DNA from 3 places in the Fictibacillus enclensis genome. Region 3 is predicted to be linked to each of the others. Evidence: a T-box and tRNA genes for the amino acid it is inferred to sense, from the RefSeq annotation. Region 3 holds a T-box; the other regions hold tRNA genes.

Region 1 (10,366 bases), 2.0 Mb from region 3:
GTCAGGGTCTCCAACGCTTGTCGGATATAAGCGGTTCATTCCGCTTTTGTTTTTAAGGATAAGCCCTCGACCGATTAGTATCTGTCAGCTCCACGTGTCACCACGCTTCCACACCAGACCTATCAACCTCATCATCTCTAAGGGGTCTTACTCACTTGACGTGATGGGAAATCTCATCTTGAGGGGGGCTTCATGCTTAGATGCTTTCAGCACTTATCCCGTCCACACGTAGCTACCCAGCTATGCCCCTGGCGGAACAACTGGTACACCAGCGGTGTGTCCATCCCGGTCCTCTCGTACTAAGGACAGCTCCTCTCAAATTTCCTGCGCCCGCGACGGATAGGGACCGAACTGTCTCACGACGTTCTGAACCCAGCTCGCGTACCGCTTTAATGGGCGAACAGCCCAACCCTTGGGACCTACTTCAGCCCCAGGATGCGATGAGCCGACATCGAGGTGCCAAACCTCCCCGTCGATGTGGACTCTTGGGGGAGATAAGCCTGTTATCCCCAGGGTAGCTTTTATCCGTTGAGCGATGGCCCTTCCATGCGGAACCACCGGATCACTAAGCCCGACTTTCGTCCCTGCTCGACTTGTAGGTCTCGCAGTCAAGCTCCCTTGTGCCTTTACACTCTGCGAATGATTTCCAACCATTCTGAGGGAACCTTTGGGCGCCTCCGTTACGATTTAGGAGGCGACCGCCCCAGTCAAACTGCCCACCTGACACTGTCTCCGAACCGGATCACGGTTCCAGGTTAGAATTTCAATACAGTCAGGGTAGTATCCCACCGACGCCTCCATCGAAGCTGGCGCTCCGACTTCTCAGGCTCCTACCTATCCTGTACAAACTGTACCAAAATCCAATATCAAGCTGCAGTAAAGCTCCATGGGGTCTTTCCGTCCTGTCGCGGGTAACCTGCATCTTCACAGGTACTATAATTTCACCGGGTCTCTCGTTGAGACAGTATCCAAATCGTTACACCTTTCGTGCGGGTCGGAACTTACCCGACAAGGAATTTCGCTACCTTAGGACCGTTATAGTTACGGCCGCCGTTTACTGGGGCTTCAATTCAGAGCTTCTCCCCTAAGGGATAACCCCTCCTCTTAACCTTCCAGCACCGGGCAGGTGTCAGCCCCTATACTTCGCCTTGCGGCTTCGCAGAGACCTGTGTTTTTGCTAAACAGTCGCTTGGATCTATTCACTGCGGCTCTCTCGGGCGATAAACCCTACCAGAGCACCCCTTCTCCCGAAGTTACGGGGTCATTTTGCCGAGTTCCTTAACGAGAGTTCTCCCGATCATCTTAGGATTCTCTCCTCGCCTACCTGTGTCGGTTTGCGGTACGGGCACCTCTTTCCTCACTAGAGGCTTTTCTTGGCAGTGTAGGATCAGGGACTTCGGTACTGTAATTTCCCTCGCCGTCACAGCTCAGCCTTCACGATTGCGGGATTTGCCTCACAATCAGCCTAACTGCTTAGACGCGCATTTCCATTCGCGCGCTCTCCCTACCTTCCTGCGTCCCCCCGTCGTTCAAACGGAAAGGAGGTGGTACAGGAATTTCAACCTGTTGGCCATCGCCTACGCCTTTCGGCCTCGGCTTAGGTCCCGACTAACCCTGAGCGGACGAGCCTTCCTCAGGAAACCTTAGGCTTTCGATGGACAAGATTCTCACTTGTCTTTCGCTACTCATACCGGCATTCTCACTTCAAAGCGCTCCACCAGTCCTTCCGGTCTGACTTCACCGCACTTCGAACGCTCCCCTACCACTGTACCTGACGGTACAATCCATAGCTTCGGTGATACGTTTAGCCCCGGTACATTTTCGGCGCAGAGTCACTCGACCAGTGAGCTATTACGCACTCTTTAAATGGTGGCTGCTTCTAAGCCAACATCCTGGTTGTCTGGGCAACTCCACATCCTTTCCCACTTAACGTATACTTTGGGACCTTAGCTGATGGTCTGGGCTGTTTCCCTCTTGACTACGGATCTTATCACTCGCAGTCTGACTCCCGCGGATAAGTCTCTGGCATTCGGAGTTTGACTGAATTCGGTAACCCTGTGGGGGCCCCTAGTCCAATCAGTGCTCTACCTCCAGGACTCTAGCCGCGAGGCTAGCCCTAAAGCTATTTCGGGGAGAACCAGCTATCTCCGTGTTCGATTGGCATTTCACCCCTACCCACACCTCATCCCCGCACTTTTCAACGTGCGTGGGTTCGGGCCTCCATTCAGTGTTACCTGAACTTCACCCTGGACATGGGTAGATCACACGGTTTCGGGTCTACGACAACGTACTATGGCGCCCTATTCAGACTCGCTTTCGCTGCGGCTCCGCCTTCTCGGCTTAACCTTGCACGTTATCGTAACTCGCCGGTTCATTCTACAAAAGGCACGCTGTCACCCGTTAATGGGCTCCAACTACTTGTAGGCACACGGTTTCAGGATCTCTTTCACTCCCCTTCCGGGGTGCTTTTCACCTTTCCCTCACGGTACTGGTTCACTATCGGTCACTAGGGAGTATTTAGCCTTGGGAGATGGTCCTCCCGGATTCCGACGGGGTTTCACGTGTCCCGCCGTACTCAGGATCCACTCAGGAGGGAACGAAGTTTCAACTACAGGGCTGTTACCTTCTTTGGCCGGCCTTTCCAGACCGCTTCATCTACCCCGTTCCTTTGTAACTCCATGTAGAGTGTCCTACAACCCCAGAGGGCAAGCCCTCTGGTTTGGGCTGTTTCCGTTTCGCTCGCCGCTACTCAGGAAATCGCATTTGCTTTCTCTTCCTCCGGGTACTTAGATGTTTCAGTTCCCCGGGTATGCCTTCTCATATCCTATGTATTCAGATATGGATACCATCCCATTACGGATGGTGGGTTCCCCCATTCGGAAATCCCCGGATCAACGCTTACTTACAGCTCCCCGAGGCATATCGGTGTTCGTCCCGTCCTTCTTCGGCTCCTAGTGCCAAGGCATCCACCGTGCGCCCTTTCTAGCTTAACCTTTAACACGATCGTAAGATCGTTAAAAATAGTACTAAATCAGCGCACAACTAATGAATTAGTTGGCTTGTTTGGATGTTTCGTTATCTAGTTTTCAAGGAACATGACGTGCATTTCATCGGTGTTGCCTTCAAGAGACAACTTTTATATTATACCGACTAAAAAAGAAAATGTCAACAGCATTTTCTAATGGTGGAGCCTAGCGGGATCGAACCGCTGACCTCCTGCGTGCAAGGCAGGCGCTCTCCCAGCTGAGCTAAGGCCCCATCTTGTCTTTATTAGAATGTGTATGGTGGGCCTAAATGGACTCGAACCATCGACCTCACGCTTATCAGGCGTGCGCTCTAACCAGCTGAGCTATAGGCCCATGTACCATATATAGAGAGAAGTTCTCTCAAAACCAAACAAAAGCTCAGAGTAAGATTCATGAGGCACCTGAGTGCTCATGTCTCCATAGAAAGGAGGTGATCCAGCCGCACCTTCCGATACGGCTACCTTGTTACGACTTCACCCCAATCATCTGTCCCACCTTCGGCGGCTGGCTCCAAAAGGTTACCCCACCGACTTCGGGTGTTACAAACTCTCGTGGTGTGACGGGCGGTGTGTACAAGGCCCGGGAACGTATTCACCGCGGCATGCTGATCCGCGATTACTAGCAATTCCGGCTTCATGTAGGCGAGTTGCAGCCTACAATCCGAACTGAGAGTGGCTTTTTGGGATTGGCTCGGCCTCGCGGCTTCGCAACCCTTTGTACCACCCATTGTAGCACGTGTGTAGCCCAGGTCATAAGGGGCATGATGATTTGACGTCATCCCCACCTTCCTCCGGTTTGTCACCGGCAGTCACCTTAGAGTGCCCAACTGAATGCTGGCAACTAAGGTCAAGGGTTGCGCTCGTTGCGGGACTTAACCCAACATCTCACGACACGAGCTGACGACAACCATGCACCACCTGTCACTCTGTCCCCCGAAGGGGAAAGCTTGATCTCTCAAGTGGTCAGAGGATGTCAAGACCTGGTAAGGTTCTTCGCGTTGCTTCGAATTAAACCACATGCTCCACTGCTTGTGCGGGCCCCCGTCAATTCCTTTGAGTTTCAGCCTTGCGGCCGTACTCCCCAGGCGGAGTGCTTAATGTGTTAACGTCAGCACTGAGGGTGGAACCCCCCAACACCTAGCACTCATCGTTTACGGCGTGGACTACCAGGGTATCTAATCCTGTTTGCTCCCCACGCTTTCGCGCCTCAGCGTCAGTTACAGGCCAAAAAGCCGCCTTCGCCACTGGTGTTCCTCCACATCTCTACGCATTTCACCGCTACACGTGGAATTCCACTTTTCTCTCCTGCACTCAAGTCTCCCAGTTTCCAATGACCCTCCACGGTTGAGCCGTGGGCTTTCACATCAGACTTAAAAGACCGCCTGCGCGCGCTTTACGCCCAATAATTCCGGATAACGCTTGCCACCTACGTATTACCGCGGCTGCTGGCACGTAGTTAGCCGTGGCTTTCTGGTCAGGTACCGTCAAGGTACCGGCAGTTACTCCGGTACTTGTTCTTCTCTGACAACAGAGCTTTACGACCCGAAGGCCTTCATCGCTCACGCGGCGTTGCTCGGTCAGACTTTCGTCCATTGCCGAAGATTCCCTACTGCTGCCTCCCGTAGGAGTCTGGGCCGTGTCTCAGTCCCAGTGTGGCCGATCACCCTCTCAGGTCGGCTACGCATCGTCGCCTTGGTGAGCCGTTACCTCACCAACTAGCTAATGCGCCGCGGGCCCATCTGTAAGCGTCAGCCGAAACCGACTTTCAAAAAAGAAGCAGGCGCTTCTCGTTATCATCCGGTATTAGCTCCGGTTTCCCGGAGTTATCCCCGTCTTACAGGCAGGTTACCCACGTGTTACTCACCCGTCCGCCGCTAAATCAGAGGAGCAAGCTCCTCGTCATTCGCTCGACTTGCATGTATTAGGCACGCCGCCAGCGTTCATCCTGAGCCAGGATCAAACTCTCCAATAAAGTGTTTGATATAGCTCTTAATGTTTAAAAATAAGAAATTGATGGGATTGTAAAATCCCTGACTTACTCTGGCTTTTGTTTGGTTTTCAAAGAACATCAATGCTGCTTTAAAAACAGCAACTTTCATATTGTACCCATTAAAAAAGAAAATGTCAATAGCATTTTCTAAATGGTGGAGCCTAGCGGGATCGAACCGCTGACCTCCTGCGTGCAAGGCAGGCGCTCTCCCAGCTGAGCTAAGGCCCCGAAGTGAAGATGGTCGGGAAGACAGGATTTGAACCTGCGACCCCCTGGTCCCAAACCAGGTGCTCTACCAAGCTGAGCCACTTCCCGTTATGGCGCGCCCTGAGAGATTCGAACTCCCGACCTTTTGATTCGTAGTCAAACACTCTATCCAGCTGAGCTAAGGGCGCATAAAAAAACATTCTATTGGTGCCGAGGGCCGGACTCGAACCGGCACGGTAGTCACCTACCGCAGGATTTTAAGTCCTGTGTGTCTGCCAATTCCACCACCCCGGCAGGCAGAAAAAAATGGAGCGGAAGACGGGATTCGAACCCGCGACCCCAACCTTGGCAAGGTTGTATTCTACCACTGAACTACTTCCGCATCCGTATGGTGCGGGTGAAGGGACTCGAACCCCCACGTCATAAGACACTAGATCCTAAGTCTAGCGCGTCTGCCAATTCCGCCACACCCGCAATATACAATTATAAAACTGGTGAGCCATGAAGGACTCGAACCTTCGACCCTCTGATTAAAAGTCAGATGCTCTACCAACTGAGCTAATGGCTCTCTTTAAGTGGTGCCGGCTAGAGGACTTGAACCCCCAACCTACTGATTACAAGTCAGTTGCTCTACCAATTGAGCTAAACCGGCGAAATAATGGTGGAGGATGACGGGTTCGAACCGCCGACCCCCTGCTTGTAAGGCAGGTGCTCTCCCAGCTGAGCTAATCCTCCATTATGTATGCCCGGCAACGTCCTACTCTTACAGGGGGAAGCCCCCAACTACCATCGGCGCTGAAGAGCTTAACTTCCGTGTTCGGTATGGGAACGGGTGTGACCTCTTCGCTATTGCCACCAGACATATATCGGTTTGTGATCAACGGCGATTTTCTTCGTCAGCTTCACTCCTCCTCTTCCTCATGTACGGTAAAGTACACTCCGGAGAGTCGTCGTTTTGCTTCCTCGAATCTCTTGTCGCTGACAAACCTTTTGTTTTTGAGGCATATTCCCTCAAAACTAGATAACTTCATCCAAACTTACTGATAACGTCCAGCTTCATGAACCATATCCTCGAGGTCGTTTCGTCCCTTCCGACGAACACCAAAACCGTGTTCTTGTCAGGGTCTCCAACGCTTGTCGGATATAAGCGGTTCATTCCGCTTTTGTTTTTAAGGATAAGCCCTCGACCGATTAGTATCTGTCAGCTCCACGTGTCACCACGCTTCCACACCAGACCTATCAACCTCATCATCTCTAAGGGGTCTTACTCACTTGACGTGATGGGAAATCTCATCTTGAGGGGGGCTTCATGCTTAGATGCTTTCAGCACTTATCCCGTCCACACGTAGCTACCCAGCTATGCCCCTGGCGGAACAACTGGTACACCAGCGGTGTGTCCATCCCGGTCCTCTCGTACTAAGGACAGCTCCTCTCAAATTTCCTGCGCCCGCGACGGATAGGGACCGAACTGTCTCACGACGTTCTGAACCCAGCTCGCGTACCGCTTTAATGGGCGAACAGCCCAACCCTTGGGACCTACTTCAGCCCCAGGATGCGATGAGCCGACATCGAGGTGCCAAACCTCCCCGTCGATGTGGACTCTTGGGGGAGATAAGCCTGTTATCCCCAGGGTAGCTTTTATCCGTTGAGCGATGGCCCTTCCATGCGGAACCACCGGATCACTAAGCCCGACTTTCGTCCCTGCTCGACTTGTAGGTCTCGCAGTCAAGCTCCCTTGTGCCTTTACACTCTGCGAATGATTTCCAACCATTCTGAGGGAACCTTTGGGCGCCTCCGTTACGATTTAGGAGGCGACCGCCCCAGTCAAACTGCCCACCTGACACTGTCTCCGAACCGGATCACGGTTCCAGGTTAGAATTTCAATACAGTCAGGGTAGTATCCCACCGACGCCTCCATCGAAGCTGGCGCTCCGACTTCTCAGGCTCCTACCTATCCTGTACAAACTGTACCAAAATCCAATATCAAGCTGCAGTAAAGCTCCATGGGGTCTTTCCGTCCTGTCGCGGGTAACCTGCATCTTCACAGGTACTATAATTTCACCGGGTCTCTCGTTGAGACAGTATCCAAATCGTTACACCTTTCGTGCGGGTCGGAACTTACCCGACAAGGAATTTCGCTACCTTAGGACCGTTATAGTTACGGCCGCCGTTTACTGGGGCTTCAATTCAGAGCTTCTCCCCTAAGGGATAACCCCTCCTCTTAACCTTCCAGCACCGGGCAGGTGTCAGCCCCTATACTTCGCCTTGCGGCTTCGCAGAGACCTGTGTTTTTGCTAAACAGTCGCTTGGATCTATTCACTGCGGCTCTCTCGGGCGATAAACCCTACCAGAGCACCCCTTCTCCCGAAGTTACGGGGTCATTTTGCCGAGTTCCTTAACGAGAGTTCTCCCGATCATCTTAGGATTCTCTCCTCGCCTACCTGTGTCGGTTTGCGGTACGGGCACCTCTTTCCTCACTAGAGGCTTTTCTTGGCAGTGTAGGATCAGGGACTTCGGTACTGTAATTTCCCTCGCCGTCACAGCTCAGCCTTCACGATTGCGGGATTTGCCTCACAATCAGCCTAACTGCTTAGACGCGCATTTCCATTCGCGCGCTCTCCCTACCTTCCTGCGTCCCCCCGTCGTTCAAACGGAAAGGAGGTGGTACAGGAATTTCAACCTGTTGGCCATCGCCTACGCCTTTCGGCCTCGGCTTAGGTCCCGACTAACCCTGAGCGGACGAGCCTTCCTCAGGAAACCTTAGGCTTTCGATGGACAAGATTCTCACTTGTCTTTCGCTACTCATACCGGCATTCTCACTTCAAAGCGCTCCACCAGTCCTTCCGGTCTGACTTCACCGCACTTCGAACGCTCCCCTACCACTGTACCTGACGGTACAATCCATAGCTTCGGTGATACGTTTAGCCCCGGTACATTTTCGGCGCAGAGTCACTCGACCAGTGAGCTATTACGCACTCTTTAAATGGTGGCTGCTTCTAAGCCAACATCCTGGTTGTCTGGGCAACTCCACATCCTTTCCCACTTAACGTATACTTTGGGACCTTAGCTGATGGTCTGGGCTGTTTCCCTCTTGACTACGGATCTTATCACTCGCAGTCTGACTCCCGCGGATAAGTCTCTGGCATTCGGAGTTTGACTGAATTCGGTAACCCTGTGGGGGCCCCTAGTCCAATCAGTGCTCTACCTCCAGGACTCTAGCCGCGAGGCTAGCCCTAAAGCTATTTCGGGGAGAACCAGCTATCTCCGTGTTCGATTGGCATTTCACCCCTACCCACACCTCATCCCCGCACTTTTCAACGTGCGTGGGTTCGGGCCTCCATTCAGTGTTACCTGAACTTCACCCTGGACATGGGTAGATCACACGGTTTCGGGTCTACGACAACGTACTATGGCGCCCTATTCAGACTCGCTTTCGCTGCGGCTCCGCCTTCTCGGCTTAACCTTGCACGTTATCGTAACTCGCCGGTTCATTCTACAAAAGGCACGCTGTCACCCGTTAATGGGCTCCAACTACTTGTAGGCACACGGTTTCAGGATCTCTTTCACTCCCCTTCCGGGGTGCTTTTCACCTTTCCCTCACGGTACTGGTTCACTATCGGTCACTAGGGAGTATTTAGCCTTGGGAGATGGTCCTCCCGGATTCCGACGGGGTTTCACGTGTCCCGCCGTACTCAGGATCCACTCAGGAGGGAACGAAGTTTCAACTACAGGGCTGTTACCTTCTTTGGCCGGCCTTTCCAGACCGCTTCATCTACCCCGTTCCTTTGTAACTCCATGTAGAGTGTCCTACAACCCCAGAGGGCAAGCCCTCTGGTTTGGGCTGTTTCCGTTTCGCTCGCCGCTACTCAGGAAATCGCATTTGCTTTCTCTTCCTCCGGGTACTTAGATGTTTCAGTTCCCCGGGTATGCCTTCTCATATCCTATGTATTCAGATATGGATACCATCCCATTACGGATGGTGGGTTCCCCCATTCGGAAATCCCCGGATCAACGCTTACTTACAGCTCCCCGAGGCATATCGGTGTTCGTCCCGTCCTTCTTCGGCTCCTAGTGCCAAGGCATCCACCGTGCGCCCTTTCTAGCTTAACCTTTAACACGATCGTAAGATCGTTAAAAATAGTACTAAATCAGCGCACAACTAATGAATTAGTTGGCTTGTTTGGATGTTTCGTTATCTAGTTTTCAAGGAACATGGCCACAACAAATGTGTAACCTTATTATGAATTGAAAGAAACGATGTTCTTTCAAAACCAAACAAAAGCTCAGAGTAAGATTCATGAGGCACCTGAGTGCTCATGTCTCCATAGAAAGGAGGTGATCCAGCCGCACCTTCCGATACGGCTACCTTGTTACGACTTCACCCCAATCATCTGTCCCACCTTCGGCGGCTGGCTCCAAAAGGTTACCCCACCGACTTCGGGTGTTACAAACTCTCGTGGTGTGACGGGCGGTGTGTACAAGGCCCGGGAACGTATTCACCGCGGCATGCTGATCCGCGATTACTAGCAATTCCGGCTTCATGTAGGCGAGTTGCAGCCTACAATCCGAACTGAGAGTGGCTTTTTGGGATTGGCTCGGCCTCGCGGCTTCGCAACCCTTTGTACCACCCATTGTAGCACGTGTGTAGCCCAGGTCATAAGGGGCATGATGATTTGACGTCATCCCCACCTTCCTCCGGTTTGTCACCGGCAGTCACCTTAGAGTGCCCAACTGAATGCTGGCAACTAAGGTCAAGGGTTGCGCTCGTTGCGGGACTTAACCCAACATCTCACGACACGAGCTGACGACAACCATGCACCACCTGTCACTCTGTCCCCCGAAGGGGAAAGCTTGATCTCTCAAGTGGTCAGAGGATGTCAAGACCTGGTAAGGTTCTTCGCGTTGCTTCGAATTAAACCACATGCTCCACTGCTTGTGCGGGCCCCCGTCAATTCCTTTGAGTTTCAGCCTTGCGGCCGTACTCCCCAGGCGGAGTGCTTAATGTGTTAACGTCAGCACTGAGGGTGGAACCCCCCAACACCTAGCACTCATCGTTTACGGCGTGGACTACCAGGGTATCTAATCCTGTTTGCTCCCCACGCTTTCGCGCCTCAGCGTCAGTTACAGGCCAAAAAGCCGCCTTC
Region 2 (10,366 bases), 2.3 Mb from region 3:
TGCGTTTTCTGTAGAGCATCATGCCCGTTTCAGCCACTTCATCAATGGTGGACTTGTTGATAAACGCCCCGAAAACAATCCCTGCTACAGGCACCATTTGAAACAATTTTTTCCACCCGAAGTTGTCCCGGTAGGCAGCGATGACCTCCCGCCAGCCCTGAAGCTGGGAGATGGCCTGGCGGTTCCGCTCGCCATCCGTCATGGATAGTTCTTCTAAAATCGCCCGTTTCCCTACATAATCCGAAGAAGCGAATTGCAGGCATTTGATGATGAAAATCCGTTCCTCTTTGCTGTTGGGATTATAGCCGTAGGAGATCGCAATTTCCTGAAGGGTTTTCAGTGACAGGCCGAGAATGATAGGAATATCGATCCCTAATGTGAACAGCCCGCCAACACCGGTTGTTGCTCCTTGTACGGTGGCCATTTTCGTACGGCTGCTTTTAAAATAAGAAGCGGTCTGGTCCATGGCGCCAAGCGGCAGGTTTGCGATGTCTGATGGAGCGAATTCCTCCTGCAGGATTCCTGTTTCTTTAAATTTTTTTAAGATGGATTTCTCGCTGACGAGATACTTGCCGCCTGTTTGAACATAGCTTCCAATCTCATCGAGAATTTGAAGCGCCTTGTCCTGCAAAAATTTTGGTGTGATTTTATCGAGAAGCTTGAAAGGGATCCGCCCAAGCTTTTCCCAAAACCATAAATCCTTTTGATCCTTTTCCCATTTCTCAACACTTTCCAATTCCTTCTGCAAAAATTCAAGAGACTCGATCGTAAACACTCCTTCATAACCTGTACCCTCATAAGGTTCTGTTTATATTTTAATATGTATTGTCATACGTGAAAAGCGGGAGGAGGATTCACATTTTAGTTTAACCGCAATTTGGCAACGGGTATTAATTGGAAATGAGACCCAGTGAGAAAGCTGTCATACAAGCAGCTGCCGGTCGATAAAGTAGTAGGAGTCAACGTTGTCTTGTCCTATACATTGAATACGATTAGCCACCAACCTGTAAATGCCTTAAAATAGAGGTAAGTACAGTAAGGAGTGAAAACAATGAGGAAAACGATCCTCACTTTCATTCTTCCGTTTCTGCTCTTAAGCTTGCCAGGCTGCAGTTTATTGGACTCAGGCAGCCCTACTGAAGAAAAAGACACACCAGGCAATGCCCTTACTCAAGCGGCGGAGAAGAATAATGAGACAGCCGATTTAAAACGTTTGGAGCTCAGCGGCTACAGCCGAAGGGTCGGTGCTACGCTAACAAGCCCCAAATACAAAGAATTCAGTGTGAATTCTTCCTTTATGGTTACGGGAAGAATCAATAATACCAAGCGTTTAAAATCAAGCTATACGCTGATTACGATCCGCAGTGAAAAAGACGGAAGCAATTTTAAGTATTTGGCACCCATCGAAAATGGACGGTTCAAGCAAAAAGTCCAGCTGTTTAACGGGAAAGGCAAATATGATGTGAGAGTCAGCCTTCCGAGCGATGAAAGCAAGGATTATTATTATGACTTGGCTCAAATGAACGTAACCAACGTGAACCCGGAAGTAAAACGCGATGTGCTGTACACGCAAAATGCGTATCAGCAGAAATTGAAGCTGAACTCCTCCATTGATGGCTACATGAAAAAAGACGGAAATGTGGATATCAAGGGATCCATCGATGATGATAAAGCGAAGGATTTGCTGGTGGAAATGTCCAAAGGAACTCAGGTCACGAAAATTATGGTTCCTGTTGAAAACGGACATTTTGATACTCAGGTGCCTCTTTATTTTGGTGAGGGCGTTCATACCCTGAAAGTCATGACACCTGCATCTAACGTGGCCAATTATTATAACGAGGCTGCTGAACTGAAAGTAGATAACACATCCGACACCATTTCCCAGCCGATCGAGTTTTCAAAAGAATACAGCGAGCGAGGATTCACACTGGAGTCTCCTGCTGCAGGCGGAATAAAAACCGATCTGGATTATGAACTTAAAGGAAAAATTGATTCGAACGCTCCGTTTGCCAAAGATACAGACACCGTGTTTGTTCAAACCAAAAAGGGATCGCTTGAAGCCATGTACGCTGTCCCTGTGAAAGACTACGCGTTTGATGGAAAGTTTTATCTTCGGTTCGGCCCCGGAAAATATGATGTGAATGTGTTTGCGCCGGAAATTTCCTCGGCCAATACAAGCGTTCAGCATTTTGTTGGCATTGCCCATTTTACGATGGAAAACAACAACCAGCATGATGCCCGTTACAGTCTCCCGTCAAGAGGCATACAATCGGACGATATGGAAATCGGCAGGCTGTCGGCTCAGTTAATGGCCAACCGGCACAATGACAAAGACAAGGCAAAAGCCGTGTACGAGTACGTAGCCAAGAACATTCAGTATGATGTCAATAAGCTCGACAAACGGTCCTTTGCTTTTGATGACAGTGCGCTTAAAACCCTTCATGAGAAAAAAGGGGTCTGTCAGGATTTTTCGTATTTGGCGATTGCTCTGCTGAGGGCAGGCGGGTTGGAAGCAAGGATGGCCATCGGATATGCCGGCCAGGACCATGCCTGGATAGAAACAAAGGTGGACGGCCGCTGGCTCACCATGGATCCGACCTGGGGTTCTGGCTATCTTCAGAACGGCCGCTTTGTCAGGAATTACACCTTGAAATATTTTGATCCAAACCCCGAGGAATTTAAGAAGTCCCATACGAAGTCTGGAATTGAATATTAAGGTAAGCCCGGGACTCAGGTCTCAGGGCTTTCTTTATTTTTTAATAACGAGTAGAGTAGGAACTGTGAACTTAAGGGAAAATAAGGCGAGAAAGGTGTGAAGAACGATGATGCGGCATGAAGATTTGACACTACATACCGACAAGTACCAGATCAATATGATGTATGCTCATTGGAAAAACGGTACACAAAATAAAAAATGCGTTTGCGAAGCATTTTATCGCAAAAACCCGTTTGGCAATGGCTATGCTGTATTTGCAGGGCTTGAACGTATTGTTTATTATTTGCAGAATCTGCGCTTTACAGAAGAAGATATCAATTATTTAAAAGAACAGGAAGAACAATATGAGGAAGGATTTCTTCAGGAACTGAGGGAATTCCGGTTCACGGGAAGCCTGGCTTCAGTCCAGGAAGGGAGCATCGTCTTTCCAAGAGAGCCGCTCCTCCGGATCGAAGCGAGAATTTTTGAAGCTCATCTGATCGAAACGGCTCTATTGAACTTCATGAATTACCAAACCTTGATCGCGACCAAAGCGGCAAGAATTAAGCAGGTGGCACCTGAAGATTACTTTATGGAATTCGGATCGCGCCGCGCGCAGGAAGCGGACGCTGCCATCTGGGGAGCAAGAGCGGCCTATATTGCCGGTTTTGGAGCTACCTCCAATTTGTTGGCAGGCAAATACTTTGGGATTCCGACCAAGGGCACTCACGCTCACTCCTGGGTACAAAGCTTTGAAACGGAAGAAGAGTCTTTCCGGAAGTTTGCCGAAGCTCTTCCGGATCAAAGCACCTTGCTCGTTGACACATACGATACGTTGAAAAGCGGAATTCCAAATGCCATCAAAATTGGCCTGGAATTGAAAGAAAAAGGGAAGGCACTTAAAGGCATCCGCCTCGACAGCGGGGATCTTGCGTATCTTTCCATTCAGGCGAGAAGAATGCTGGATGAAGCCGGATTGACGGATACGGTCATCGTTGGCTCCAACGATCTGGATGAAGAAGTAATCTCTGAGCTGAAAAGCCAGGGTGCTACAATCACTTCCTGGGGCGTGGGAACCCAGCTCATTACAGCTGCTGACCAGCCGGCACTTGGCGGAGTGTACAAGCTTGTTGCCCGTGAAAGCAATGGCGAGTATGTTCCAACCATAAAAGTATCAGGCAATGTGGAAAAAGTGACAAACCCGGGCTTCAAGACGGTATATCGTATCGTAAACGAAGACACAGGGAAAGCCGAAGCGGATTACATTGCGATGGTAGGCGAAACCCTTCCGGAAAAAGACATCTACCTTTTTGATCCGGTGGAAACCTATAAAAGCAAAACCATCCATAACTACCGAGCGGAAGAACTGCTCAAGCCGGTCTTTAATGAGGGAGAACTTGTTTATGACTTGCCGCAGGTGGATGAAATCAAATCTCATTTCCGCAGCCAGATTAAGATGTTCTGGCCTCAGCACATGCGAAAGCTGAATCCGCAGACCTATCATGTGGACCTCAGCGAAAAAGCATGGACTACAAAAATGGAGCTCCTTAAAGAAGCAACCAAATAATCATTCCAAGAGCCCGGTCGTTTTCATCTGCGGGCTCTTTTTTTATTTTGATAAAAAGGGTTGACCACTCCTGAAATCGCTGGTATAGTAGTAAACGTTGCTGCTTTTGATACATACTTTCCTTCAAAAAAACATTGAAAAAAGTTGTTGACTTAGCAAGCAGGATTTGATAAGATATTTCTTGTCGCCAACGAGAGCGACGGAAACAAACAGTTCTTTGAAAACCAAACAAAAGCCAGAGTAAGTCAGGGATTTTACAATCCCATCAATTTCTTATTTTTAAACATTAAGAGCTATATCAAACACTTTATTGGAGAGTTTGATCCTGGCTCAGGATGAACGCTGGCGGCGTGCCTAATACATGCAAGTCGAGCGAATGACGAGGAGCTTGCTCCTCTGATTTAGCGGCGGACGGGTGAGTAACACGTGGGTAACCTGCCTGTAAGACGGGGATAACTCCGGGAAACCGGAGCTAATACCGGATGATAACGAGAAGCGCCTGCTTCTTTTTTGAAAGTCGGTTTCGGCTGACGCTTACAGATGGGCCCGCGGCGCATTAGCTAGTTGGTGAGGTAACGGCTCACCAAGGCGACGATGCGTAGCCGACCTGAGAGGGTGATCGGCCACACTGGGACTGAGACACGGCCCAGACTCCTACGGGAGGCAGCAGTAGGGAATCTTCGGCAATGGACGAAAGTCTGACCGAGCAACGCCGCGTGAGCGATGAAGGCCTTCGGGTCGTAAAGCTCTGTTGTCAGAGAAGAACAAGTACCGGAGTAACTGCCGGTACCTTGACGGTACCTGACCAGAAAGCCACGGCTAACTACGTGCCAGCAGCCGCGGTAATACGTAGGTGGCAAGCGTTATCCGGAATTATTGGGCGTAAAGCGCGCGCAGGCGGTCTTTTAAGTCTGATGTGAAAGCCCACGGCTCAACCGTGGAGGGTCATTGGAAACTGGGAGACTTGAGTGCAGGAGAGAAAAGTGGAATTCCACGTGTAGCGGTGAAATGCGTAGAGATGTGGAGGAACACCAGTGGCGAAGGCGGCTTTTTGGCCTGTAACTGACGCTGAGGCGCGAAAGCGTGGGGAGCAAACAGGATTAGATACCCTGGTAGTCCACGCCGTAAACGATGAGTGCTAGGTGTTGGGGGGTTCCACCCTCAGTGCTGACGTTAACACATTAAGCACTCCGCCTGGGGAGTACGGCCGCAAGGCTGAAACTCAAAGGAATTGACGGGGGCCCGCACAAGCAGTGGAGCATGTGGTTTAATTCGAAGCAACGCGAAGAACCTTACCAGGTCTTGACATCCTCTGACCACTTGAGAGATCAAGCTTTCCCCTTCGGGGGACAGAGTGACAGGTGGTGCATGGTTGTCGTCAGCTCGTGTCGTGAGATGTTGGGTTAAGTCCCGCAACGAGCGCAACCCTTGACCTTAGTTGCCAGCATTCAGTTGGGCACTCTAAGGTGACTGCCGGTGACAAACCGGAGGAAGGTGGGGATGACGTCAAATCATCATGCCCCTTATGACCTGGGCTACACACGTGCTACAATGGGTGGTACAAAGGGTTGCGAAGCCGCGAGGCCGAGCCAATCCCAAAAAGCCACTCTCAGTTCGGATTGTAGGCTGCAACTCGCCTACATGAAGCCGGAATTGCTAGTAATCGCGGATCAGCATGCCGCGGTGAATACGTTCCCGGGCCTTGTACACACCGCCCGTCACACCACGAGAGTTTGTAACACCCGAAGTCGGTGGGGTAACCTTTTGGAGCCAGCCGCCGAAGGTGGGACAGATGATTGGGGTGAAGTCGTAACAAGGTAGCCGTATCGGAAGGTGCGGCTGGATCACCTCCTTTCTATGGAGACATGAGCACTCAGGTGCCTCATGAATCTTACTCTGAGCTTTTGTTTGGTTTTGAGAGAACTTCTCTCTATATATGGTGCATGGGCCTATAGCTCAGCTGGTTAGAGCGCACGCCTGATAAGCGTGAGGTCGATGGTTCGAGTCCATTTAGGCCCACCATACACATTCTAATAAAGACAAGATGGGGCCTTAGCTCAGCTGGGAGAGCGCCTGCCTTGCACGCAGGAGGTCAGCGGTTCGATCCCGCTAGGCTCCACCATTAGAAAATGCTGTTGACATTTTCTTTTTTAGTCGGTATAATATAAAAGTTGTCTCTTGAAGGCAACACCGATGAAATGCACGTCATGTTCCTTGAAAACTAGATAACGAAACATCCAAACAAGCCAACTAATTCATTAGTTGTGCGCTGATTTAGTACTATTTTTAACGATCTTACGATCGTGTTAAAGGTTAAGCTAGAAAGGGCGCACGGTGGATGCCTTGGCACTAGGAGCCGAAGAAGGACGGGACGAACACCGATATGCCTCGGGGAGCTGTAAGTAAGCGTTGATCCGGGGATTTCCGAATGGGGGAACCCACCATCCGTAATGGGATGGTATCCATATCTGAATACATAGGATATGAGAAGGCAGACCCGGGGAACTGAAACATCTAAGTACCCGGAGGAAGAGAAAGCAAATGCGATTTCCTGAGTAGCGGCGAGCGAAACGGAAACAGCCCAAACCAGAGGGCTTGCCCTCTGGGGTTGTAGGACACTCTACATGGAGTTACAAAGGAACGGGGTAGATGAAGCGGTCTGGAAAGGCCGGCCAAAGAAGGTAACAGCCCTGTAGTTGAAACTTCGTTCCCTCCTGAGTGGATCCTGAGTACGGCGGGACACGTGAAACCCCGTCGGAATCCGGGAGGACCATCTCCCAAGGCTAAATACTCCCTAGTGACCGATAGTGAACCAGTACCGTGAGGGAAAGGTGAAAAGCACCCCGGAAGGGGAGTGAAAGAGATCCTGAAACCGTGTGCCTACAAGTAGTTGGAGCCCATTAACGGGTGACAGCGTGCCTTTTGTAGAATGAACCGGCGAGTTACGATAACGTGCAAGGTTAAGCCGAGAAGGCGGAGCCGCAGCGAAAGCGAGTCTGAATAGGGCGCCATAGTACGTTGTCGTAGACCCGAAACCGTGTGATCTACCCATGTCCAGGGTGAAGTTCAGGTAACACTGAATGGAGGCCCGAACCCACGCACGTTGAAAAGTGCGGGGATGAGGTGTGGGTAGGGGTGAAATGCCAATCGAACACGGAGATAGCTGGTTCTCCCCGAAATAGCTTTAGGGCTAGCCTCGCGGCTAGAGTCCTGGAGGTAGAGCACTGATTGGACTAGGGGCCCCCACAGGGTTACCGAATTCAGTCAAACTCCGAATGCCAGAGACTTATCCGCGGGAGTCAGACTGCGAGTGATAAGATCCGTAGTCAAGAGGGAAACAGCCCAGACCATCAGCTAAGGTCCCAAAGTATACGTTAAGTGGGAAAGGATGTGGAGTTGCCCAGACAACCAGGATGTTGGCTTAGAAGCAGCCACCATTTAAAGAGTGCGTAATAGCTCACTGGTCGAGTGACTCTGCGCCGAAAATGTACCGGGGCTAAACGTATCACCGAAGCTATGGATTGTACCGTCAGGTACAGTGGTAGGGGAGCGTTCGAAGTGCGGTGAAGTCAGACCGGAAGGACTGGTGGAGCGCTTTGAAGTGAGAATGCCGGTATGAGTAGCGAAAGACAAGTGAGAATCTTGTCCATCGAAAGCCTAAGGTTTCCTGAGGAAGGCTCGTCCGCTCAGGGTTAGTCGGGACCTAAGCCGAGGCCGAAAGGCGTAGGCGATGGCCAACAGGTTGAAATTCCTGTACCACCTCCTTTCCGTTTGAACGACGGGGGGACGCAGGAAGGTAGGGAGAGCGCGCGAATGGAAATGCGCGTCTAAGCAGTTAGGCTGATTGTGAGGCAAATCCCGCAATCGTGAAGGCTGAGCTGTGACGGCGAGGGAAATTACAGTACCGAAGTCCCTGATCCTACACTGCCAAGAAAAGCCTCTAGTGAGGAAAGAGGTGCCCGTACCGCAAACCGACACAGGTAGGCGAGGAGAGAATCCTAAGATGATCGGGAGAACTCTCGTTAAGGAACTCGGCAAAATGACCCCGTAACTTCGGGAGAAGGGGTGCTCTGGTAGGGTTTATCGCCCGAGAGAGCCGCAGTGAATAGATCCAAGCGACTGTTTAGCAAAAACACAGGTCTCTGCGAAGCCGCAAGGCGAAGTATAGGGGCTGACACCTGCCCGGTGCTGGAAGGTTAAGAGGAGGGGTTATCCCTTAGGGGAGAAGCTCTGAATTGAAGCCCCAGTAAACGGCGGCCGTAACTATAACGGTCCTAAGGTAGCGAAATTCCTTGTCGGGTAAGTTCCGACCCGCACGAAAGGTGTAACGATTTGGATACTGTCTCAACGAGAGACCCGGTGAAATTATAGTACCTGTGAAGATGCAGGTTACCCGCGACAGGACGGAAAGACCCCATGGAGCTTTACTGCAGCTTGATATTGGATTTTGGTACAGTTTGTACAGGATAGGTAGGAGCCTGAGAAGTCGGAGCGCCAGCTTCGATGGAGGCGTCGGTGGGATACTACCCTGACTGTATTGAAATTCTAACCTGGAACCGTGATCCGGTTCGGAGACAGTGTCAGGTGGGCAGTTTGACTGGGGCGGTCGCCTCCTAAATCGTAACGGAGGCGCCCAAAGGTTCCCTCAGAATGGTTGGAAATCATTCGCAGAGTGTAAAGGCACAAGGGAGCTTGACTGCGAGACCTACAAGTCGAGCAGGGACGAAAGTCGGGCTTAGTGATCCGGTGGTTCCGCATGGAAGGGCCATCGCTCAACGGATAAAAGCTACCCTGGGGATAACAGGCTTATCTCCCCCAAGAGTCCACATCGACGGGGAGGTTTGGCACCTCGATGTCGGCTCATCGCATCCTGGGGCTGAAGTAGGTCCCAAGGGTTGGGCTGTTCGCCCATTAAAGCGGTACGCGAGCTGGGTTCAGAACGTCGTGAGACAGTTCGGTCCCTATCCGTCGCGGGCGCAGGAAATTTGAGAGGAGCTGTCCTTAGTACGAGAGGACCGGGATGGACACACCGCTGGTGTACCAGTTGTTCCGCCAGGGGCATAGCTGGGTAGCTACGTGTGGACGGGATAAGTGCTGAAAGCATCTAAGCATGAAGCCCCCCTCAAGATGAGATTTCCCATCACGTCAAGTGAGTAAGACCCCTTAGAGATGATGAGGTTGATAGGTCTGGTGTGGAAGCGTGGTGACACGTGGAGCTGACAGATACTAATCGGTCGAGGGCTTATCCTTAATTAACTAAAGCGGAATGAACCGTTTATATCCGACAAGCGTTGGAGACCCTGACAAGAACACGGTTTTGGTGTTCGTCGGAAGGGGCGAAACGACCTCGAGGATATGGTTCATGGAGCTGGACGTTATCATCAGCGAATGTTTGGATGAAGGTTATCTAGTTTTGAGGGAATATGCCTCAAAAACAAAAGGTTTGTCAGCGACAAGAGATTCGAGGAAGCAAAACGACGACTCTCCGGAGTGTACTTTACCGTACATGAGGAAGAGGAGGAGTGAAGCTGACGAAGAAAATCGCCGTTGATCACAAACCGATATATGTCTGGTGGCAATAGCGAAGAGGTCACACCCGTTCCCATACCGAACACGGAAGTTAAGCTCTTTTGCGCCGATGGTAGTTGGGGGCTTCCCCCTGTTAGAGTAGGACGTTGCCGGGCAAAAAGGGCGGGACGAATGAAAATTCGTTCCGTTCTTTTTTTTGTTCTTTTTTTGTTGAAATAGTGTTTGTGAAGTCAGAATTGAACCGAAATTAAAATAAAGGAACCAAAATAGTATTTAATTGAATTAGGCGGAACTACATGATAATTGGGCGAAAAGTTATCATAATTGAGCAAAACATTGAACGGAAGGCGAGAATTGCAGGGAATCATTACATAATTGCACCGATCAGCGCCTTAATTGCACGAAACTAGCCAATAATTGCATGCAACAGAGTTATTTGAACGAAAGGAACAATTCAGACTTCTTCCCAGCCACATGCCGCGTCAAAAATCCCACAAAACCCCAACTAAACATAATCCCACTATCTCCCTCATATATTGGTGTAATGGTGATCCCATTAAAACCGTAAAGAGGGA
Region 3 (10,366 bases):
AGAAGACATTAATTTTCAGGTCAATGGCGATCCGGAGCATGGACTGCCTCATATCTTGAATGTCAGCTTTCCTGGCGTGAAAACAGAAGTGATGCTTGTTAATCTTGACCTCGCGGGAATTGCAGCATCGAGCGGTTCAGCCTGTACTGCAGGTTCGGTCGAGCCGTCCCATGTTCTTACGGCGATGTTTGGGAAGACAGAGCGGACAAAGAATTCGATCCGTTTCAGCTTTGGTTTAAACAATACGAAGGAGCAAATTGAGAAAACAGCGTACGAGACAGCAAAAATAGTGAAACGCCTGCAAAAATGAGGTACACTCTCATTTGTAAAGAAAGGGGGGTGATGAAATGTCAACAAGACACGAAAAATCACCTGCAGAAACAAGAGTCGTCATCGGGATGTCCGGTGGGGTCGACTCCTCTGTTGCGGCATTGATGCTTAAACAGCAAGGATATGATGTAATCGGCATCTTTATGAAAAACTGGGATGATACCGACGAGTTCGGGGTCTGCACCGCCACTGAAGATTACAATGATGTCATTGCTGTAGCCAACCAGATCGGCATACCTTATTATGCGGTCAATTTTGAGAAAGAATATTGGGACAAGGTATTTACCTATTTCCTTGAAGAATATAAAGCAGGAAGAACACCAAATCCTGACGTGATCTGCAACAAGGAGATCAAATTTAAAGCATTTCTGGATCATGCGATGAGTCTGGGGGCTGACTTTGTGGCAACCGGCCATTATGCGCGTGTAGCCGAACAAGACGGCGAAGTAAAAATGCTGCGCGGCGTGGACGAAAACAAAGACCAAACCTATTTTTTGAATCAGCTCTCCCAGGAACAGATTGAAAAAGTAATGTTTCCGATCGGAGAATTGAACAAGCCTCAAATCCGTCAAATGGCTGCAGAAGCAGGATTGGCAACAGCCAAGAAAAAGGATTCCACAGGAATTTGTTTTATTGGAGAACGTGATTTCAAAGATTTTTTAAGCAATTATCTTCCGGCAAAACCCGGTGAGATGCGAACCCTCGATGGTGACTTCAAAGGAAAGCATGATGGTCTGATGTACTATACCATTGGCCAGCGGCATGGCCTCGGGATCGGTGGAAGCGGCGAACCCTGGTTTGTTGTCGGCAAGGATTTGACCGAAAATGTTTTGTTTGTGGAGCAGGGCTTTGATCATGAATCGCTCTACAGTGAGAGCCTGACCGCTGTTCAGCCAAGCTGGATGAGCAATAAGCCAATGGAAAAAACATTCCATTGCACAGCAAAATTCAGATACCGGCAGCCCGATAAAGGAGTAACCGTTAACCTTCTTGATGACGGAAAGCTGCATGTGGTCTTTGATGAACCACAACGTGCGATTACACCCGGACAGGCGGTTGTATTCTATGATGGAGACATCTGCCTTGGCGGTGCCACCATCGATGAAGTAATCAAAAACGGCGAACCTATTTCTTATCTGTAAAAAGATAAAAACCAGTCCATGTATGATCGTGGACTGGTTTTTTCTTCAAGAACAAATTTTTGTTATACTTTAAACAGTATAAGGATTCAGGAGGAAACAAAAACAAGTGGAACAGGATTATTTAAAAAAGGGAAAACTGGAAGAAACCGCACGAAAACTGGAACAGCAGATTGAACAGGAGCCGGATAATCCGGTCCTTTACATCAATTACGGAAACCTGATTTCCGCTGTTCATGAGTATGAAAAAGCTATTGCTTTTTTTGAAAAGGCGCTTCAGCTTGATCCCGAGGCAGGTACAGCATGGTACAGCATGGGGATCGCGCTCTATGAGCTTGAACGGTATCCGGAGGCAGCACACTGTTTTCAGCAGGCATTGCAAAAAGGAATCCAGGAAGGCGATGTCTATTTTATGCTCGGCATGTGCTACGTTCAGAATAACGAACAAAGGCGCGCGCTTCCGCACTTTTTGCGTGCCACAGAACTGGACAGCAATGACGTGGAATCGCTATTTCAGTATGGACTCTGTCTCGCTCAGATGGAACAGGTCAATGAGGCTGTAGACGTGTTTCAAAGGGTGACCGCAAACAATCCAAAGCATGCGGATGCGTTTTATAACCTTGGAGTAGGCTACGTCTATTTTGACAAACCGCAGGAGGCACTCGAGGCTTTTAATCAGGCGCTGTCTATCCAGCCGGATCACTACCTTGCAGCGAATGGCAAAAAAAATGTGGAAAACATACTGAACTAAGAGCTGGTTTAATGCCAGAATTATTATGAAGTCAGGAGACAAATGATGGATAAACAGTCTTCTTTCGATTTATTCGATGAACAAGCAAAATATGTAAAGGGCACGTTGATTACAACTATTTTTTTTAATAAGGAAAACCTGTACACCGTAGCCCGCATACGTGTTCATGAGACTAATGAGGCGTATGACGAAAAAGAAGCCGTCATTACCGGGATCCTCCCGCCGCTTTACCAGGATGACCGTTATATTTTCTTTGGGCATTTTAAAGAACATCCAAAGTACGGCAAGCAATACCATGTAACGCAATTTCGCAAAGACATACCACAGACGAAGGAAGGTATGGTTCAATATTTATCGGGTGATTTGTTTCATGGCATTGGCAAAAAGACGGCACAGGCCATTGTGGACCATCTGGGAGAAAATGCGCTATCTTCCATTCTGGAAAATCCCGATGTTCTCAATGGAATTCCGCAGTTGAATGAGGAAAAGGCGAAAAACCTGTACGATGCTCTCGTTGAACATCAGGGTCTCGAACAAGTTATGATCACTCTGAATCCCTTTGGTATAGGACCTCAGCTGTCCATGAAAATTTACCAAACCTATCAGGAAGAAGCCCTTCATATTATCCAAAACAACCCGTATCAGCTCATCTACGATATTGAAGGCATCGGTTTTCAGCGGGCAGACGAACTCGGAAGAGGGATCGGACTGTCCTATAACCACCCTGAAAGAATCAGAGCGGGCTGTCTTTATGTTCTTCAGGAAAGGGGAACCGATGCAGGGCATGTTTATCTGCCTGCAGACTTTGTGCTGGATGAAGTGAAAAAATTGCTGACAAATGGGGAAGCGCCTATTAGTGACAGCGATATTTTCCGTGAAATCGAAGCGCTTCGGGAAGACAAAAAAATGATGATGGAAGAAGACCGGCTGTATTTGCCGTCTCTTTACTTTTCCGAAAAAGGGCTGGCTGAATCGGTAACAGGAATTGCCGGACAGGAAGAATATAAAGAAGCGTTTCCGCAGGCGGAATTTTTAAAGGCGTTGGGTGAGCTTGAAGAGCGGCTCGGTATTCAATATGCCCCTTCGCAAAAACAAGCGATTGAAACGGCCATTTTTTCGCCGCTTATGGTTCTTACAGGAGGACCTGGAACCGGGAAAACAACGGTCATTAAAGGGATCGTGGAAGTCTATGCGGAGCTTCATGGCGTTTCGCTTGATCCAGCCTCATATAAAAAAGATGAGCCGTTTCCGGTGCTTCTTGTTGCCCCGACCGGGCGTGCCGCCAAACGGATGTCGGAATCAACAGGCATCCCAGCATTCACCATCCACAGGCTGCTCGGCTGGAAGGGCGGAGCGGGCTTTGAACATACCGATGAAAATCCGCTTGAAGGCAAACTCCTGATAGTGGATGAAATGTCCATGGTGGATATTTGGCTTGCGCATGCCCTTTTTAAAGCAGTGCCCGGAAATATTCAAGTGGTGATTGTGGGAGATGAAGATCAGCTGCCTTCTGTCGGTCCCGGCCAGGTATTACGCGATTTCATTTCTTCGAAAGTCATACCGACGGTTGAATTGAAGGATATATACAGGCAGGCCGAAGGGTCTTCCATCATTGAACTCGCTCATCATATGAAAAACGGTGTTCTTCCAAACGACCTTGCAAAGAGAAAGTCGGACAGAAGCTTCTTTTCATGCCAGACCCATCAGGTGATGGAAGTGGTTAAGCAGGTGTGTCAAAACGCGCGTCAAAAGGGATATACGGCCCGGGATATTCAGGTACTCGCCCCCATGTATCGCGGGAACGCGGGCATCGATATCCTGAATCAAAAACTACAGGAATTATTTAATCCGCCTTCACCGCAAAGGCGCGAACTAAACATCCAGCAGGTAGTTTATCGGGTCGGAGATAAAGTGCTTCAGCTCGTTAACCAGCCGGAAGACCTTGTGTACAACGGGGATATGGGTGAAATAGTATCGATCATTTATGCTAAAGAAACAACGGACAAAGAAGACCAGCTCGTTGTGGCGTTTGATGAAGTGGAAGTGGTTTATACACGCTCTGATTTTCATCACATTACTCACGCCTACTGCTGTTCCATCCATAAATCCCAGGGGAGTGAATTTCCCATTGTCATCATGCCTGTTGTAAAAAGTTATTTCCGTATGCTGAGACGGAATTTAATTTATACCGGCATTACAAGGAGTCGGGAGTTTTTAATCCTGTGCGGGGAAGAATCTGCTTTTGAACTGGCAGTCCAAAGAAATGATGAAGCGTCCAGATTTTCCCGTCTGAGGGACCGGCTGACTCAATATCAGATGGAAAACCTTTCAAGCATGAATCCCTGACAGAGGTGGGATGATAAGGATGTTCGGAAGGGTGGGGGTTACTTTGCGAACATTTTCATTTTTAAAAGGGAAAAAAGCTGTTCTTTCGGCTAACCGAAAAACCATCGGTAAAGTCGAAGATATACTGACAGATTCAAGGGGAAATGTGCTGGGCTTCATTTTATGCGGAAACAGCCTTTTCTTCCGGAAAGCGTATCTGCCGTATGCGTCAGCCAGGATTCAGGAGGAGGACTCCGTTCTGCTTTGCAGCTGCAGACCATCCAGGGTGCCTTCCTATTCAAAAGGAACATTCCGGATGGAAAAACATCCTTGCTGCCTGCTGAAGCAGGCTCTCTTATCCAAGGATGGAGAGACAGAAGCGGTGGTTGAGGATGTATACTTTTCAAAGGATTGGGGCAGGATTGTAGCCATTGAGGTATCAAAAGGATTGTTTTCGGACTGGACGGATGGACGATCGCTGATTTATTCGCATGAGCCGTTGCATATCGGAAAGCAGTCACTTTTTGTACGATAGTGCTATAAAGGAGGACCCCACATTTGAAATGCCCCAACTGCAGCCGTAAGGATATCGGCAAGATCGGCGCTAATCAGTATTATTGCTGGAACTGCTTTATTGAATTATCCATTGTAAATGGCACACTGTCCCTTCACCAGGTGGAAGAGGATGGCAGCTTGACCTCGCTGGATGATCTGTTTGAGGATCAAGATTTGTCCTACAAGGCGGATGTCCAATAAGCAGGCTAACTTGATAAAAGGGTTGGTGACTTCAATGAACAGCTATATAAAACCCGTACTTGCCCTCGGTCTTTGGGCAGCTATCTACGGAATGAAATCCCGGAAAAACGGGATGAGCTTTATGGGGATGGATGATATTCTGTCCTCAAAACGCGTACGACGACTGCGTAAAAGACTGGCAAAAGCCATTTATTAATGAAAAGAAAGTCCATGCTTAGAAGCATGGGCTTTTTTGATGGGTTGAGCTTTTCCTTTTCTTACATGAAAAATGGACAGGAGGAAACAATAAGGGAGGAGGTGATACCATGCAGCGGGAGAATTACATAAAGTGGATCATCCGTTTATCTCTTCTCGTTTTGCTGTTTCTTTGCGGCTGGCTGCTGTTGAAACTGGCCCCTTTTTGGGCTCCTGTTCTTACGATTCTAAAAGCCGTGCTGTTTCCTTTTTTTATTGCCGTTTTCATCACCTATTTACTTCATCCGCTGGTGGAAATACTTCATCGGAAGGGCATGCCGCGCAGCATATCCATTTTGTGCATTTACCTGCTTTTTTTCGGCGGAACTGGTTATGCCCTATACAAAGGAATACCCTATATGATCCTTCAGATCAGGGAATTGGCGTCTAATCTTCCCACCATATCAAAAACGTATCAAAGCTGGCTGCTTGAAGTGGATCATCATACAGCAAGCCTTCCGAAATCCATTCACCTCAGAATTGAGGATTATATTCATTCAGGTGAACGTTATTTGCAGAAAAGCGCAGCCAATGTCATTGGCTCTATTAAAAAACTTGTGGATTATTTTTTTGTACTCATCATTATTCCTTTCCTTGTTTTTTACTTTTTAAAGGATATTGACGGCATTAAACGGGTATGCTGGTACTTGACGCCGCAGAAGTGGAGAAGAGAAGGAAGACAGGTTCTCAAGGAAATTGATGGTTCGCTGGGAGGTTACATCCGGGGGCAATTATTTGTGGGAACGCTTCTTGGGGCTGCCGCTATGCTTGCACTGTGGCTCGCCGGTATGCCGTATCCCATTATATTGGGGATTATTATTGCTATCACGGATATTATTCCGTATTTTGGGCCCATTCTTGGCGCTGTACCGGTCATCTTCATCGCGTTTACCATTTCTGTTAAAATGGTTCTCATTGTGGCCGGCATCATGCTGGTTTTGCAATTCATCGAAGGAAACATTTTGGGTCCGCTGATCGTGGGGAAAAGCCTTCACATCCATCCCGCATTGATCATTATGGCGCTGCTGGCTGGCGGTGAAATCGGAGGGGTGGCCGGGCTGATCCTGGCTGTGCCTGTGTTTTCAATCATGAAGGTTATTATTGTGCATATACGGAACCACCGGCTGCGAGCCAAGATTGACAAGATGCCCTAGAAGGAATTATACTACTGCTAGATAAAGCAAAACGATGATGGAGATAAGTATGTTTTGACCCTTTTCCAAGAGAGGAAACCCCCGGCTGTAAGGTTTCTAAAAGGAAAGACAGAAAGCTACTCCCGAGTGCAGTTAATCCCTGCCGGTGAAACCCCGTTACGGTTTACATAAGGTGATGATTTCGGTGTTCAGCTTAAATCATAACCAGGGTGGTACCGCGTGATAACAACTCTCGTCCCTGATGCAGAATCAGGAACGGGAGTTTTTTATTTTGGCAGAACAGGGCGCTACCGCTTTTTCTAATAATGAAAGGAGAGTGGAAAGATGAAAACTTTAACGTCTGCTCAAGTAAGACAAATGTTTCTTGATTTTTTCCAGGAGAAGGGCCACAGTGTGGAGCCGAGCGCTTCCCTTGTGCCTTATGAAGACCCGTCACTTTTGTGGATCAACAGTGGGGTTGCTACCCTTAAAAAGTATTTTGACGGCCGGGTGATTCCGGAAAACCCGAGAATAGTTAACGCTCAGAAATCAATCCGTACGAATGACATTGAAAATGTGGGGGTTACCGCACGCCACCATACGTTCTTTGAAATGCTCGGAAATTTCTCCATCGGTGATTATTTCAAAAAAGAAGCGATCATCTGGGCCTGGGAATTCTTGACCAGTGAAAAATGGATCGGTTTTGATTCAGAGAAACTCTCAGTCACTATCCATCCGGAAGATGATGAAGCCTATGAGCTTTGGAACAAAACCGTAGGGGTGCCGCCAGAACGCATTATTCGTTTGGAAGGGAACTTCTGGGATATCGGAGAAGGGCCAAGCGGACCGAATACAGAAATTTTCTACGACCGAGGAGAAAAATACGGCAGTGATGCAAATGATCCTGAGTTGTACCCGGGTGGGGAAAATGACCGTTACCTCGAAGTATGGAACCTGGTATTTTCCGAGTTCAACCATAATCCAGACGGAACGTACACACCGCTTCCAAAGAAAAACATTGATACCGGAATGGGACTCGAACGGATGGTCTCTGTTATTCAGGACGTTCCAACGAACTATGACACGGACTTGTTTATTCCGATCATTCAGCAAACGGAAAAGCTTTCTGGCAGCAAGTATGGCCAATCAAAGGAAGCGGATACCGCGTTCAAAGTGATTGCTGACCATATCCGTACCGTTGCCTTTGCTGTATCTGACAATGCACTTCCATCAAATGAAGGCAGAGGGTATATTCTACGCCGCCTGATCAGAAGAGCCATTCGCTTTGCGAAGCAGATTGGACTTGACCGTCCGTTTATGTTCGAACTTGTTCCAACCGTAGCAGATATCATGGTGGACTATTATCCGGAAGTAAAAGAAAAAGTGCCGTTTATCCAGCGCGTCATTAAAAACGAAGAAGAGCGATTCCATGAAACCATCAATGAAGGACTTGCGATCCTTGAAGAAGTCATCAAAAAGGAAAAAGCAGCCGGAAGCAGCACAGTTTCAGGTAAAGATGCCTTCAAGCTTTATGATACGTTTGGCTTCCCGTTTGAACTGACTGAAGAATATGCTGCAGATCATAACATGGAAGTCGACCGTACAGGATTTGAAAAAGAAATGGAAGGCCAGCGTGAGAGAGCCCGTTCGGCACGTCAGGATGTGGATTCCATGCAGGTGCAGGCCGGTGTGTTAAGCGACATCAAAGCACACAGCGATTTTGTGGGCTATGACGAAGAGCAGAGCACATCAAAAGTATTGGAAACCCTGCAAAACGGAGAGCGCATCGATATCCTTGCCGAGGGAGAAGAAGGCCAGGTCATTCTTGACATTACTCCGTTTTATGCGGAAAGCGGAGGCCAGGTTGCTGACCAGGGCACGATTACAGGCGAAGGACTGGAGCTGTTTGTTAAGGATGTTCAAAAAGCACCGAATGGACAAAATCTCCATACCGTCGTTGTAAAACAAGGAAACCTTCGCAACGGAATAGAAGTTGTCGCTCAGGTTGATACTGAAAAACGTGCGGCTATTGTGAAAAACCATACGGCTACCCACCTGCTGCATCAAGCGCTGAAGGATGTTCTCGGTACTCATGTGAACCAGGCAGGTTCCCTTGTGGCACCTGGAAGGCTTCGATTCGACTTTTCCCATTTCGGCAGCATTTCACAGGAAGAAATCGACAGCATTGAAGATATTGTCAACCAGAAGATCTGGAAGACCATTTCTGTGGATAAAATGCAAAAGCCGATTGAGGAAGCAAAAGCGATGGGAGCGATGGCCTTATTCGGTGAGAAATACGGAAAAGTGGTTCGAGTCGTTCAAATTGGCGATTACAGCCTGGAATTATGCGGCGGCTGCCATGTGCAGAACACCTCGGAGATCGGCCTCTTTAAAATTCTTTCAGAGACTGGCATTGGTGCCGGTACAAGAAGGATTGAGGCTGTAACCGGACAGGAAGCCTATCAGGTCATGAAGGGACAAGTCCAGACACTGCGTGACTCTGCAGCTTTGCTGAAGACCAATGCAAAAGAAGTTCCGAGCCGTATAGAAGCGCTGCAGCACCAGGTGCGTGAGCTCCAGCGGGAAAAAGAGGCATTATCCGCGAAGCTCGGCAATTTCGAAGCAGGAAGCCTGATCAACGAGAAAGTGGAAATCAATGGTGTTCCGGTGATCGTGAAAAAGGTTAATGCTGCGGACATGAATGGTCTGCGCTCCATTGTTGACGATTTGAAAAATAAACTTTCAAGTGGAATTGTCGTACTTGGTGCGGTAAATCATGATAAAGTGAATATTGTCGCGGGAGTAACCAAGGACTTGATCCCAAAAGGCTATCACGCAGGAAAACTTGTAAAAGAGGTGGCTTCACGCTGTGGCGGAGGGGGCGGTGGCCGTCCGGATATGGCGCAGGCAGGTGGAAAAGACCCTGAAAAACTTGATGCTGCCCTGGAATACGTAGCAGAAGCAGTGAAATCTGTTTCCTAATCCCCCTATTAAGGGTACAATGAGGATATAAAGGGAGAAGCTAGAGAAAGAGGTGTTGGCCGTGAGTTCTATGGACAAAACAATGAAGTTTAACTTTCATGACGATTCAATGGATCCCAATGTCCAAAAAGTGCTGTTTTCAGTGTATGAGGCACTTCAGGAAAAAGGATACAATCCGATCAATCAGATTGTAGGCTACCTGTTATCAGGAGATCCAGCTTATATTCCCCGCCACAAGGATGCAAGAACCATGATTCGAAAGATTGAGCGGGATGAACTGATTGAGGAACTGGTTAAATCCTATCTTGACACAAAGAAAGAGGATTCTCTCTGATGACCCGGATTTTGGGACTGGATGTAGGATCCCATACGGTAGGAGTGGCTGTGAGCGATGAGATGGGCTGGACAGCTCAGGGAATCGAAACGGTCAGAAGGAAACCGCATCAGCCCGATGAAGTTTTTGAACGTATTGGCGATTGGATTAAACAGTATGATGTGAAAGAAATTGTGGTCGGCTTGCCCAAAAATATGAACGGATCCATTGGTCCGAGCGGGGAGGCGTGTCAGGAATTTGCCAATAAGGCAGAAGCCAGGTACGGGCTGCCTGTGGTATTATGGGACGAGCGTCTGACGACGATGGCTGCTGAAAAAATGCTGATTTCTGCTGATGTCAGCCGGAAGAAGAGAAAACAGGTCATCGACAAAATGGCCGCGGT

The links. A T-box is a leader RNA that pairs with one kind of tRNA and senses whether it is charged. The one in region 3 lies ahead of alaS (alanine--tRNA ligase), so its partner is inferred to be a tRNA-Ala.
Region 1: it has a tRNA-Ala gene. The T-box ahead of alaS (alanine--tRNA ligase) is inferred to sense a tRNA for this amino acid. The anticodon was not compared.
Region 2: it has a tRNA-Ala gene. The T-box ahead of alaS (alanine--tRNA ligase) is inferred to sense a tRNA for this amino acid. The anticodon was not compared.

Annotation. Positions count from the first base shown of each region.
Region 1 covers NZ_CP126109.1:89,843-100,208, reverse strand. The annotation lists rRNA gene QNH15_RS00530 (23S ribosomal RNA) at 55-2,993, opposite strand; tRNA gene QNH15_RS00525 (tRNA-Ala) at 3,183-3,258, opposite strand; tRNA gene QNH15_RS00520 (tRNA-Ile) at 3,283-3,359, opposite strand; rRNA gene QNH15_RS00515 (16S ribosomal RNA) at 3,450-4,997, opposite strand; tRNA gene QNH15_RS00510 (tRNA-Ala) at 5,168-5,243, opposite strand; tRNA gene QNH15_RS00505 (tRNA-Pro) at 5,254-5,330, opposite strand; tRNA gene QNH15_RS00500 (tRNA-Arg) at 5,334-5,410, opposite strand; tRNA gene QNH15_RS00495 (tRNA-Leu) at 5,428-5,516, opposite strand; tRNA gene QNH15_RS00490 (tRNA-Gly) at 5,530-5,604, opposite strand; tRNA gene QNH15_RS00485 (tRNA-Leu) at 5,612-5,696, opposite strand; tRNA gene QNH15_RS00480 (tRNA-Lys) at 5,715-5,790, opposite strand; tRNA gene QNH15_RS00475 (tRNA-Thr) at 5,799-5,874, opposite strand; tRNA gene QNH15_RS00470 (tRNA-Val) at 5,882-5,957, opposite strand; rRNA gene rrf (5S ribosomal RNA) at 5,967-6,082, opposite strand; rRNA gene QNH15_RS00460 (23S ribosomal RNA) at 6,394-9,332, opposite strand; rRNA gene QNH15_RS00455 (16S ribosomal RNA) at 9,551-10,366, opposite strand, start outside.
Region 2 covers NZ_CP126109.1:379,457-389,822, forward strand. The annotation lists gene QNH15_RS02050 (EcsC family protein) at 1-775, opposite strand, end outside; gene QNH15_RS02055 (transglutaminase domain-containing protein) at 1,052-2,716, shown strand; gene QNH15_RS02060 (nicotinate phosphoribosyltransferase) at 2,826-4,262, shown strand; rRNA gene QNH15_RS02065 (16S ribosomal RNA) at 4,570-6,117, shown strand; tRNA gene QNH15_RS02070 (tRNA-Ile) at 6,208-6,284, shown strand; tRNA gene QNH15_RS02075 (tRNA-Ala) at 6,309-6,384, shown strand; rRNA gene QNH15_RS02080 (23S ribosomal RNA) at 6,574-9,512, shown strand; rRNA gene rrf (5S ribosomal RNA) at 9,831-9,946, shown strand.
Region 3 covers NZ_CP126109.1:3,159,162-3,169,527, reverse strand. The annotation lists gene QNH15_RS16715 (cysteine desulfurase family protein) at 1-310, shown strand, start outside; gene mnmA (tRNA 2-thiouridine(34) synthase MnmA) at 348-1,472, shown strand; gene QNH15_RS16705 (tetratricopeptide repeat protein) at 1,579-2,220, shown strand; gene recD2 (SF1B family DNA helicase RecD2) at 2,266-4,566, shown strand; gene QNH15_RS16695 (PRC-barrel domain-containing protein) at 4,610-5,080, shown strand; gene QNH15_RS16690 (hypothetical protein) at 5,104-5,301, shown strand; gene QNH15_RS16685 (DUF3918 family protein) at 5,312-5,497, shown strand; gene QNH15_RS16680 (AI-2E family transporter) at 5,607-6,689, shown strand; T-box leader at 6,715-6,932, shown strand; gene alaS (alanine--tRNA ligase) at 7,014-9,650, shown strand; gene QNH15_RS16670 (IreB family regulatory phosphoprotein) at 9,712-9,984, shown strand; gene ruvX (Holliday junction resolvase RuvX) at 9,984-10,366, shown strand, end outside.